2 linked regions of the Thalassospira sp. TSL5-1 genome follow. The protein of the gene in region 1 binds, or shares a complex with, the protein of each later gene. Links are inferred from orthologs where the notes say so. Each region holds a gene or a part of one and is shown on either strand. Other genes may lie near its edges.

Region 1 (6,078 bases):
ATATGACAAAGTCGATTCGGTCCGCGGGATGGACATTATCATTTGTACCACGGCTAAGTCCGACAACGAAGCTCTGGCCCTTCTCAAGGGTTTTGATCTTCCGTTCGGAAACTAACGGAGGTTGGCCAATGGCCAAGAAAAGTGCTGTTCAGCGCGAACTTAAACGTGAGCGTCTGGCAAAGCAGTATGCCAAAAAGCGTGCTGCCCTGAAATCGATCATCGCCGATCGCGAGACTTCTTTTGAAGATCGTGTTGTAGCTGTGATGAAACTTGCCCAGCTGCCGCGCAATTCGGCACGGAACCGTCAGCGTATTCGCTGCGCGGTTTCCGGTCGCCCGCGTGGGGTCTATCGTAAATTCCGCCTGTCCCGTATCGCCCTGCGTGAACTTGCTTCGCGTGGTCAGATTCCGGGCATGGTGAAGTCCAGCTGGTAAGGAGGACATCACATGTCTATGACTGATCCCGTAGGCGATATGCTCACGCGTATCCGTAACGGTCAGCGCGTTGGCAAGTCCAGCGTTGTCTCGCCGGCTTCCAAGCTGCGTCTTGGCGTTCTGGACGTGCTCCAGCGCGAAGGTTTTATTCGTGGCTATTCTGTCAGTGAAATTCGCAAGGGCGTCAGCGAGATTGCCATTGAACTCAAATATTTTGAGGGCACTGGCGTAATCAAGCAGATCGACCGCGTCTCGACCCCGGGCCGTCGTGTATATTCGAAGATCAAAGATCTTCCGAAGGTATATAACGGACTCGGTATCGCAGTTCTTTCTACTCCGAAGGGTGTTCTTTCGGATCAGGAAGCTCGCGAGCAAAATGTCGGCGGCGAAATCCTCTGCAAGGTATTCTAAGGAGAGGGCCAACGATGTCGCGAGTAGGAAAAAATCCGGTGGCCGTGCCTAACGGCGTGTCCATCAACCTGACCGAAGCAGCAATCAGTGCAAAGGGCAAGCTCGGTGAGCTTAGCCTGAACCTGACCTCGGACGTAACCGTTACCCAGGAAGATAACCAGATCTGGGTAAAACCGAACAATGACAGCAAGCGCGCTCGCGCGCTTTGGGGAACCACCCGTGCCAACATCGCCAATCTGGTGGCTGGTGTTTCGGAAGGTTTCACCAAGAAGCTCGAAATCACCGGTGTTGGTTACCGTGCCCAGGTCCAGGGAAATAAACTGGTTCTGCAGCTTGGTTTTTCACATGACGTAGAAATGGACATTCCGTCCGGTCTTTCCGTCGTTGCTGAAAAGCCGACCCTTATCGCCATTTCTGGCGCAGATAAACAGCTCGTTGGTCAGTTTGCGGCAAATGCCCGCGGCTGGCGCGGTCCGGAGCCTTACAAAGGCAAGGGTGTCCGTTACGAAGGCGAGTATATCTTGCGCAAAGAAGGCAAGAAGAAGTAAGGACTGGCACGATGAACAACGCGAGAAAACTTTTCGAACGTCGCAAACGCCGCGTTCGTTTTGCGATCCGCCAGAAAGCGGCCGGTCGCCCGCGCCTCAGCGTGCACCGTTCCAACGCACATATCTATGCTCAGATCATCGACGATCTCGCTGGCAAAACCATTGCCTCGGCTTCGTCGGCAGAGAATGGTGCGAAGGGCGGTAACGCCGAAGCTGCTGCGCTTGTCGGTAAAGCCATTGCCGAACGTGCTGTTGCCGCTGGTGTAAAAACGGTCGTTTTCGATCGTGGCGGGTATTTGTTCCATGGCCGGGTGAAAGCTCTGGCCGATGCCGCCCGTGAGGGCGGTCTGGACTTCTAAGGAGCACGACCATGGCACGTAATCAAAATCAGCCGCAGCAGGCGCCGAAAAACCGTGAAGAGACCGAACTCGTCGACAAGCTGGTTGGTATCAACCGCGTCGCGAAAGTGGTCAAAGGCGGTCGTCGCTTTGCTTTCTCCGCAATGGTTGTTGTTGGTGATCAGCGCGGTCGCGTCGGTTACGGCACGGGTAAAGCCCGTGAAGTTCCCGAAGCAATCCGCAAGGCCACCGAAGCAGCCAAGCGCAACATGATCCGCGTTCCGTTGCGCGAAGGTCGTACCCTGCATCATGACATCAATGGTCATTTCGGTGCAGGTCGCGTTCTCCTTCGTTCGGCTCCGGCCGGTACCGGTATTATTGCCGGTGGTGCAATGCGCGCAGTGTTTGAAACGATGGGTGTTCAGGACGTGGTTGCCAAGTGCACCGGGTCCAACAACCCGCACAACGTCATCCGTGCAACCCTCGACGCTCTGGTCAATGGCGCTTCCCCGCGTCAGGTAGCGGCCAAGCGCGGTCTGAAGGTTGGCGATATCGTTGCCCGTCGCGACAGCGGTTCTGCAGCAGCTAACGCTGCTTCTGCCGCCCTCGAAAAGGAGTAATTCGATATGGCTGCTAGCAAAAAAGCGACCGTTCGTGTTACCCAGACCGGGTCGCCGATTGGACGTCCGGCAGACCAGCGTGCAACGCTGGTCGGTCTTGGTCTCAACAAGATGCACCGGACTCGTGAGCTGGAAGATACTCCGGCTGTTCGCGGAATGATCGCCAAGGTCAAGCACCTCGTCCGTGTGGACGAGGCCTGATTGGCCCAGATCGAAAAGGTGTTGATTGATGAAACTCAACGAACTTGCTGATAACCCGGGTGCCCGCAAAGCGCGTACCCGTGTTGGTCGCGGCATTGGTTCGGGCAAAGGCAAAACTTCTGGCGCAGGTCAGAAGGGTCAGAAGTCCCGTTCCGGCGTAGCGATTTACGGTTTTGAAGGCGGGCAGATGCCGATTTATCGCCGCCTTCCTAAGCGTGGCTTTAAAAACCCGTTCCGCAAGGAATATGGCGTTGTGAACCTGGGTACCCTTCAGACTGCCGTTGATAACGGTGTTCTTGAAGAAGGTGCAAATGTCACCATCGCTCTCCTGGTGGAAAAAGGCCTGGCCCGTCCTCAGAAAGACGGTCTGCGTCTGCTCGCTAAGGGCGAACTCAAGGCGAAACTCGCCATCGAAATCACCGGTGCTTCCAAGTCGGCTATTGAAGCCGTCGAGAAAGCCGGTGGCTCGGTAACGGTTCTGGCTCCGGCTGCGGCCGAAGCAGAAACCGCAGAGTAAGCCTCTGTAACGACGTGAGGGTCCGGTTCCATCTTGCATGGGCCCGGACCCTCCGGTTTTAGTGTATTGGGAGATGAGTGCATGGCATCGGCCGCCGAGCAGCTTGCCGCGAACCTGAACTGGTCGTCTTTTTCCAAGGCGACTGAGCTTAAAAAGCGTATCTGGTTCACTTTGGGGGCGCTTATTGTTTATCGTCTGGGAACCTATATTCCCGTTCCTGGCGTGGATCCGTCCATTCTTGCGGATATTTTCCGGCAGAATGCGGGTGGTGTCCTTGGCATGTTCGACATGTTCGCAGGTGGCGCATTAAGCCGCATGACGATCTTTGCTCTGAACATCATGCCCTACATCTCGGCTTCAATTATTATTCAGTTGATGACCACCGTTTCGCCCACTCTTGAGCAGTATAAAAAAGAGGGCGAGCAGGGTCGTAAAAAGATTAATCAATATACCCGCTATCTGACGGTTGTGATTGCAACGGTTCAGGCCTGGGGCATTGCCGTTGGCCTTGAAAGCATGTCAGGCTCGATGGGAGCTGCGGTTCATGAACCGGGTATGTTCTTCCGTCTGATCGCTGTCGTGACGCTGGTTGGCGGTACCATGTTTCTGATGTGGCTGGGCGAGCAAGTCACCCAGCGCGGTATCGGTAACGGTATTTCCCTGATCATCTTCACCGGTATTGTTGCCAACCTGCCGCGTGCCATTGCCGGCACGCTGGAACTGGGCCGTACCGGCGCGCTTTCCGCCCTGGTGATCGTTGCCATCATTGTCATGGCGGTTGCAGTGATTGCCTTTATCGTCTTCATGGAACGCGCACAGCGCCGGGTGCTTATTCAGTATCCGAAACGCCAGGTCGGCATGAAGGTGATGGAAGGGCAGAGCTCTCATCTGCCGCTCAAGATCAACACTGCCGGTGTGATCCCGCCGATCTTTGCCAGCTCTTTGTTGCTGATGCCGCTGTCTGTCGCGCAGTTTACGGCAGGGACGGATGCCCCTGCATGGCTGACGAGTGTGACGGCTGTTCTGGGGCGTGGTCAGCCGCTTTACATCGCGCTGTATATCGCCCTGATCGTGTTTTTCTCGTTCTTCTATACGGCTGTTGTCTTTAACCCGGATGACACTGCGGACAATCTGAAGAAGCATGGCGGCTTTATTCCCGGCATTCGGCCCGGCAAGAATACCGCTGCGCATCTTGACTTTATTCTGACCCGCCTGACGGTTTTGGGTGCCGCGTATCTGGCTTTTGTGTGTATTCTGCCAGAATTGTTGATCGCGGAATGGTCGGTGCCATTCTACTTTGGTGGGACTAGCCTGCTGATCGTTGTCACGGTAACGATGGATACTGTTGCACAGATTCAGTCACACATGCTGGCCCATCAGTATGAAGGCCTGATCAAGAAATCGAAACTGCGCGGACGCCGCCGTTAAGACAGGTGCCGCGCGACTATCAGGGGGTAACGATGAACATTATCCTTCTTGGCCCGCCCGGTGCCGGCAAAGGGACCCAGGCCAAGCGGCTTGAAACGGGTCGCGGGATGATACAGCTTTCTACCGGCGACATGCTGCGTGCCGCAGTTGCCGCCGGGACCGAACTTGGAAAGCAGGCCCAGAAAGTCATGGATGCGGGAAATCTCGTCTCTGACGATCTGATGATTGGTCTGATTTCCGAACGTCTCGACCAGGATGATACCAAGGGTGGTTTTATCCTGGACGGTTTTCCACGCACCACGGCCCAGGCACAAGCCCTGGACGAGATGCTGGAACAAAAAGGCCTTGTTCTGGATTACGTGATTGAATTGCGTGTTGATGATGCCGCCCTTGTGCGCCGTATTGTTGGCCGTTATACCTGTGCCAGATGCGGACAGGGATATCACGACGAATTCCAGAAGCCCAAGGTTGAAGGTGTTTGTGACGCATGTGGCAGCACCGAATTTAAGCGTCGCGCAGACGACAACGCCGAAACGGTTACGTCGCGACTGGAGGCCTATCACAGGCAGACAGCACCTATCATTCCTTACTATGAGAAGGAAGGTAAGCTGAAAACAGTTGACGGCATGGCTGAAATCGACGAAGTTACGCGCGAGATTGAAGCCATCCTGGGGTAATTTCCCGGGCTGGTCGTGTTTTGCTTTGCGGGTTAGCTCTTGCTGGCCCGCTTTGCATCTGCGATTGGTCCCAAAGGATCTGCCGTAGGGTTTGTTAACAGGAAACAGGAGTCTCACACAGTGGCTCGTATTGCTGGCGTAAATATCCCGACCGCGAAGCGCGTCGAGATTGCGCTTACCTACATCACCGGTATTGGTCCGGCGAAAGCTAAAGAAATTTGCTCGAAAGTTGGTATCGAAGCGCAGACTCGCGTTCACCAGCTGAGTGACGATCAGGTTCTTCGTGTTCGCGAAGTCATCGACGCCGATTACGTCGTTGAAGGTGACCTGCGTCGTGAAACCGCAATGAACATCAAACGTCTGATGGATCTGGGCTGCTACCGTGGCCTGCGTCATCGTCGTGGTCTCCCGGTGCGCGGTCAGCGTACCCACACCAATGCCCGCACCCGTAAGGGCCCGGCTAAGCCGATTGCTGGCAAGAAGAAGTAAGGTAGGGGAACGACAATGGCAAAAGCACCTCAGACTCGTGTGCGTCGCCGCGAGCGTAAGAATATTACGAACGGCATTGCGCATGTGAATGCAACGTTCAACAACACCATGATCACCATCACCGACGTTCAGGGCAATACCATTGCCTGGTCGACCGCTGGTGGCATGGGTTTCCGTGGTTCGCGTAAATCCACGCCTTATGCAGCACAGATTGCTGCAGAAGATGCGGGGAAGAAAGCTGCTGAACACGGCATGAAAACGCTTGAAGTCGAAGTCAAGGGCCCGGGTTCAGGGCGCGAATCGGCTTTGCGCGCCTTGCAGGCAGTCGGTTTCACCGTTACGTCGATCAAAGACGTAACGCCGATTCCGCACAATGGTTGCCGTCCGCGCAAGCGTCGTCGCGTCTAATCGCGCC
Region 2 (4,946 bases), on another replicon or contig:
TATGAGCCATGTCGGCACGGTGGTGGCCCTGGGCACATTTTTAACCGGCGATGCGCGTGTGACAAAGCCGATTGACCAGTTTCTGGCAAAGGTCGCCCCCATCAAGGTAGCGAAATAATCCAGGCACCGTAAATCAAGACACAAAAAAACGCGCTCCCCACAAGGCAGCGCGTTTTTTCGTTCATTTCACAAGCCGGATCTTACGAAACCTGACCGTGGCAATGTTTATATTTTTTGCCCGACCCACACGGGCACGGTGCATTGCGCGAAACGCGGCCCCAGGTTGCAGGGTTGTTCGGGTCCACCGTGCCACCGGCCTGACGGGACTGCACGGTTTCCTGCACCCGTTCCTCGGCGGCGGTTGCGGCCGTCGGGTCGCTTTCAGGCGACGGATGGTTCTCGTGCATTTCCTGCGTTTGGCGCGGCTCGAGATCCTCGGGGCGCGGGGCGGACTGCAATTCAACATGCGAAAGCATTTGCGTCACACGTTCGCGCAGCATTCCCAGCATCTCTTCAAACAGGTTAAAGGCTTCGCGCTTGAATTCGTTCAGCGGGTCGCGCTGACCATAGGCCCGAAGACCAATGCCCTGACGCAAATGGTCCAACGCCAAAAGGTGCTCTTTCCAGGACTGGTCAAGCAATTGCAGCAGCAGGCTTTTTTCAACCTGTCGAATGATATCTGCCCCATAATTGGCAACCTTGGATGCCATTTTGGACTCGACAGCCTTGGCAATGCGCTCATGTACCATCGACGGATCAATGCCTTCTTCCTTGATCCAGTCTTCGACCGGCAGATCAAGGCCGAACAGGCGCAGGCATTCTTCATGCAGGGATTTGGCTTCCCACTGTTCCGGATAAACCTTTTCCGGGCAATGACGTTCCACCAAGCCCTCGATCACCTCGGAACGCATTTCGGCAACGTCTTCGGCCACATCCTTGGCCTGCATCAAATCGCGGCGCTGATCATAAATAACCTTACGCTGGTCATTCATGACATCGTCAAATTTCAACAGGTTCTTACGAATGTCGAAGTTGCGGCCCTCAACCTTTTGCTGGGCTTTTTCCAGCGCCCTGTTGATCCAGGGATGGTAAATGGCTTCGCCTTTTTCCAGACCCAGCTTTTGCAGCATGCTATCCATGCGCTCGGACCCAAAAATGCGCATCAGGTCATCTTCCAGCGACAGGAAGAATTTCGATGCCCCCGGGTCACCCTGACGACCGGAACGGCCGCGCAACTGGTTGTCGATACGACGCGATTCGTGGCGTTCGGTACCGATCACAAACAGGCCACCAGCTTCATGGACCTTTTGCTGGTCTGCCAGGACTTCTTCACGCAGGCGCGCAATACCGGCTTCGCGCTTGGAATCCTCGACATCGACCAATTCCAGTTCGGCCCGCATTTCAACGTTACCGCCCAGCTTGATGTCCGTCCCGCGACCGGCCATGTTAGTGGCAATCGTGATCGCGCCCGGCGCACCGGCCTGGGCCACGATATAGGCTTCACGTTCGTGCTGCTTGGCGTTCAGAATTTCATGTGGAATGTTACGCTTTTTCAACAGCGCACTCAGCATTTCCGATTTTTCAATCGACACCGTGCCCACCAGGGCCGGCTGACCACGACCGTGGCATTCCACCAGAAGATCGGCAATCGCTTCCCATTTTTCGGCGGCGGTCCGATAAATCTCGTCGTCATAATCCTTACGGGCAATCGGACGATGGGTCGGAATTTCAACAACCTTCAGGCCGTAAATTTCTTCAAATTCCTCGGCTTCGGTCATGGCCGTACCGGTCATGCCGGCCAGCTTCGGATACAGACGGAAATAGTTCTGGAAGGTGATCGAGGCCAGGGTCTGGTTTTCGTTCTGGACTTCAACCCGTTCCTTGGCTTCCAGCGCCTGGTGCAGGCCATCCGAATAACGACGGCCTTCCATCATGCGACCCGTAAATTCGTCAATGATGACAACCTTGTTGTCCTTGACGATATAGTCGGTATCGCGCTGGAACAGCTTGTGTGCCCGCAAGGCCTGGTTGGTGTGATGCACCAGATGAATGTTATTGATGTCATAAAGGGTTCCTTCGGTCAGGATTCCCATTTCTTTCAATAACTGTTCGGCATGCTCCGTCCCTTCTTCAGTCAGGGTAACGGCACGGGCTTTTTCATCTTTTTCGTAATCTTCGTCTTTCAGCTTGGGAATAAGCTGGTCCACCGCCTGATACATGGCGGAACTGTCTTCAGCGGGGCCGGAAATGATCAGCGGGGTCCGGGCTTCATCAACCAGGATCGAGTCAACTTCGTCAACGATGGCATAGTTGAATTCGCGCTGAACCATGTCTTCCAGACGGAATTTCATGTTATCGCGCAGATAGTCAAAGCCCAGTTCGTTATTGGTGGCATAGGTAATATCACACCGATAGGCCGCCCGGCGCTGGTCGTCGGTCATGCCGTGCATGATCACACCCACCGACATGCCAAGGAAACCGTAAACCTGCCCCATCCATTCGGCGTCGCGGCGTGCGAGATAATCGTTGACCGTCACCACATGAACACCCTTGCCTTCAAGCGCGTTCAGATAAACCGGCAGGGTGGAAACCAGCGTTTTACCTTCACCGGTTTTCATTTCGGCAATTTTGCCATCATTGAGAACGATACCGCCCGTCATCTGCACATCATAATGACGTTCGCCGCGCACGCGCTTTGCCGCTTCGCGGACGGTGGCATAGGCATCGGGCAGAACCTGGGCAAGAGTCTCGCCATTTTTGAGACGATCGCGCAGCCAATCGGTGCGGGCGCGCAGATCTTCGTCAGACAGTTTCTCGACCTCGGGTTCCAAGGCGTTGATTTGCTCGACCGTGGCCCGAAGGGCTTTGATTTCACGATCGTTAGCTGAACCGAAAATTTTCCGGGCAATGACGCCGAGCATTAAAACGTTCCTGGATAAAATGAAAATAACAAACAGACGGGTTCCGGGATAATACCGGGCCCGATCACAGATAGAACCCTGACTTTGATCTGTCAACGGAACGAACACCTAACTTGCATTTGTAATGCACACATTCGTGTCATTCCCTGTCAAACATCCCTGTTTTTGGCCCTTGAGCGACGCGCAAAAACGTTTTATGATAAAACCATAGGGTGTCACCCTTACATTTTTGATATTCGGGCAAGTAGCCCAAGCATGTCGCGTGATCGGAAAACGGCCAAATCCCGGCGACTGCATGCCTCAGGAGGAGGATACTATGGCGGACATATCCGCGTTCGGCCCGCTTCGCGCGGCCTCAATCCCGACAACCGACCCCCGCTTTGCCAAGGGGCACGGCGCCGAATCCGGTGCAGGATCACAGCTTGGTCGCCCGGCACAGCAATCGGCTGACAATGTTTCACTGTCGCCCCGTGCCCTGGATGCCGTTAAGGACAGTGACAAGGCAGGCAAACCCGATACCGGCAAACAGGTTGCAGCCAGCGGGCTGGGCAAAGACGCCCTTTCAATGGCGCTGGAAAAAATACGCGACAACGTGACCGAGATGTTTGCGCTGACAGGCATGAGCGACGAAGCCGCCAAAGTAGCAACCGAAAGCCTGTTTACAAATATCAAGGATCAGGCCGCGAAATCATCCAGCTTTGATTTTTCTTTCCAGCAGGCAGTTGCGTCTCATTCCCAGGCCGCAGTTGCCTATAGCGACGGCAATTCCGCCGCGACAGGTTACAGCACGTCGGACGTCTATGCCGCCCATTCGCTTAATATCAGCATCGATAAAAACTCGGGCGATTTTTCATTTAGCTACAGTTCCAAAAAGCTGGAAGTTTCGCGTATGGCCGTTGTTGCCACAGGCAATAGCGGAGCATCCGTGATGAATGCGTTTAACACCGCGCTGGATGCGCTGGGTGGCAACAACCTTGTCAATAGCTTGGGCCAACAGGCCGGGGCGGACCAGGGCGGCCTGCTGTTTGACATGAATGACAGCGGCGTTGCCGATTTCATCAAGGATCTTTTGGAAAAAACCACTGGCGATTCCAGTGCCGCCACCCGGGCTGCCAACAAGGATAAAAATCCTGACGGCACCACAAACACCGATGCGGCAAACCAGCCAGCATCCAACGCCCCCAGTGCCGCCGATCTGGCCCTTAAACAGGCCAACGACCTTCATGCACAAATCATGAAGCAGGCTGCGGTCATCGTCCGCAATGTTCAGGAAATGATGCAGCCCGATACAAATGGCGTGGATCGTCCTGTACTGAACCTGAGCATCGACCTGTTAATGCCGCTGGGACGTGCCGGGAATGACGGCAATTCGCCAACATTCCATATACCCGATGGTGAAAAGGTCAAGGTGACACCGGATGCCCAAACATCCGACGTAACAGCCTGAACCGCCTTTTCCCGTAACGCTGTCACAATGGAGACAGCCTATGACATCTCTTGGCATTCACAGCGCGGCTCAAAGCCGCGCAAACGCCCTTCTTATGCCTCCACAGGGGGCAAAAAAAGGCATCGAACAGCTTACCAGCAGCGTCACCGCAACACGCGAAAATCTTGTTTCCCGCGGCCAGACAGCCCGCCAGCAGCAAACCGGTGGTAGTTCCGGCAGCAATCCTGGCAGCCATCCCAGCCTGCGCGAACTGGAAGCATCGGTCCGTGCTGAAATAGCATCGTCCGTATCACAAATGCGCCCCATGTCGGTCAGTGGCAGCGGCGTGATCGATGATGCGTCCAGCCGCATGAGTCGCGACGTATTGATCATCTTTACCATGCTGGGCATCCCGCTCGACAAGGCCCGCGAAATGGCGCAGCAACTTTCAGACACCGCCAGCAACGTCGCAAACCCGGACGATCTTCAAGCCTCCTTGCGCAATTTTGACCTGCAGGACCGTAACCTGTCACTGATTGCCAGCAGCATCGAAATCAATTTCAGCCAAACCGACCTGCAAATGACCAGCCAAAATGGCA

Evidence for each region.
Region 2: the proteins of secY (region 1) and secA are in contact, whole or in part, in a crystal structure (PDB 3DIN), measured with the Thermotoga maritima proteins. The link is inferred for Thalassospira sp. TSL5-1 from one-to-one orthologs. Residues at the interface, in WP_004081795.1 of Thermotoga maritima: Glu108, Gly109, Glu110, Glu111, Ala236, Glu237, Arg238, Arg239, Ile240, Thr241, Ile242, Gln243, Tyr244, Ala245, Arg246, Arg247, Val248, Thr249, Gly250, Arg251, Arg252, Val253, Tyr254, Gly256, Ala257, Ser258, Thr259, Tyr260, Leu261, Pro262; in WP_004082002.1 of Thermotoga maritima: Glu261, Ala262, Arg263, Lys300, Ala301, Arg302, Thr303, Ile304, Ile305, Leu323, Tyr324, Asp325, Pro326, Val329, Ser330, Tyr333, Ile336, Lys340, Phe345, Val349, Glu363, Phe364, Tyr374, Ser375, Gly376, Gly377, Glu393, Ile395, Thr482, Ser483.

The regions. Positions count from the first base shown.
Region 1 is NZ_KV880637.1:950,243-956,320, forward strand. What follows is about bases 2,500-5,323. They hold secY (preprotein translocase subunit SecY), read left to right. Parts: upstream 2,500-3,150; coding sequence 3,151-4,497; downstream 4,498-5,323. Other genes in these bases: rpmD (50S ribosomal protein L30), read left to right, coding at 2,500-2,552; rplO (50S ribosomal protein L15), read left to right, coding at 2,581-3,069; LF95_RS04540 (adenylate kinase), read left to right, coding at 4,530-5,174; rpsM (30S ribosomal protein S13), read left to right, coding at 5,295-5,323. Outside these bases: rplE (50S ribosomal protein L5), read left to right, coding at 1-115; rpsN (30S ribosomal protein S14), read left to right, coding at 129-434; rpsH (30S ribosomal protein S8), read left to right, coding at 447-845; rplF (50S ribosomal protein L6), read left to right, coding at 860-1,393; rplR (50S ribosomal protein L18), read left to right, coding at 1,405-1,752; rpsE (30S ribosomal protein S5), read left to right, coding at 1,764-2,351; more of rpmD, read left to right, coding at 2,358-2,499; more of rpsM, read left to right, coding at 5,324-5,663; rpsK (30S ribosomal protein S11), read left to right, coding at 5,679-6,071. UniProt on the Escherichia coli protein: The central subunit of the protein translocation channel SecYEG. Consists of two halves formed by TMs 1-5 and 6-10.
Region 2 is NZ_KV880638.1:712,392-717,337, reverse strand. What follows is about bases 1-3,319. They hold secA (preprotein translocase subunit SecA), read right to left. Parts: upstream 2,922-3,319; coding sequence 201-2,921; downstream 1-200. Other genes in these bases: LF95_RS12795 (hypothetical protein), read left to right, coding at 3,238-3,319; LF95_RS12805 (alpha/beta hydrolase), read left to right, coding at 1-118. Outside these bases: more of LF95_RS12795, read left to right, coding at 3,320-4,368; LF95_RS12790 (EF-hand domain-containing protein), read left to right, coding at 4,409-4,946. UniProt on the Escherichia coli protein: Required for protein export, interacts with the SecYEG preprotein conducting channel.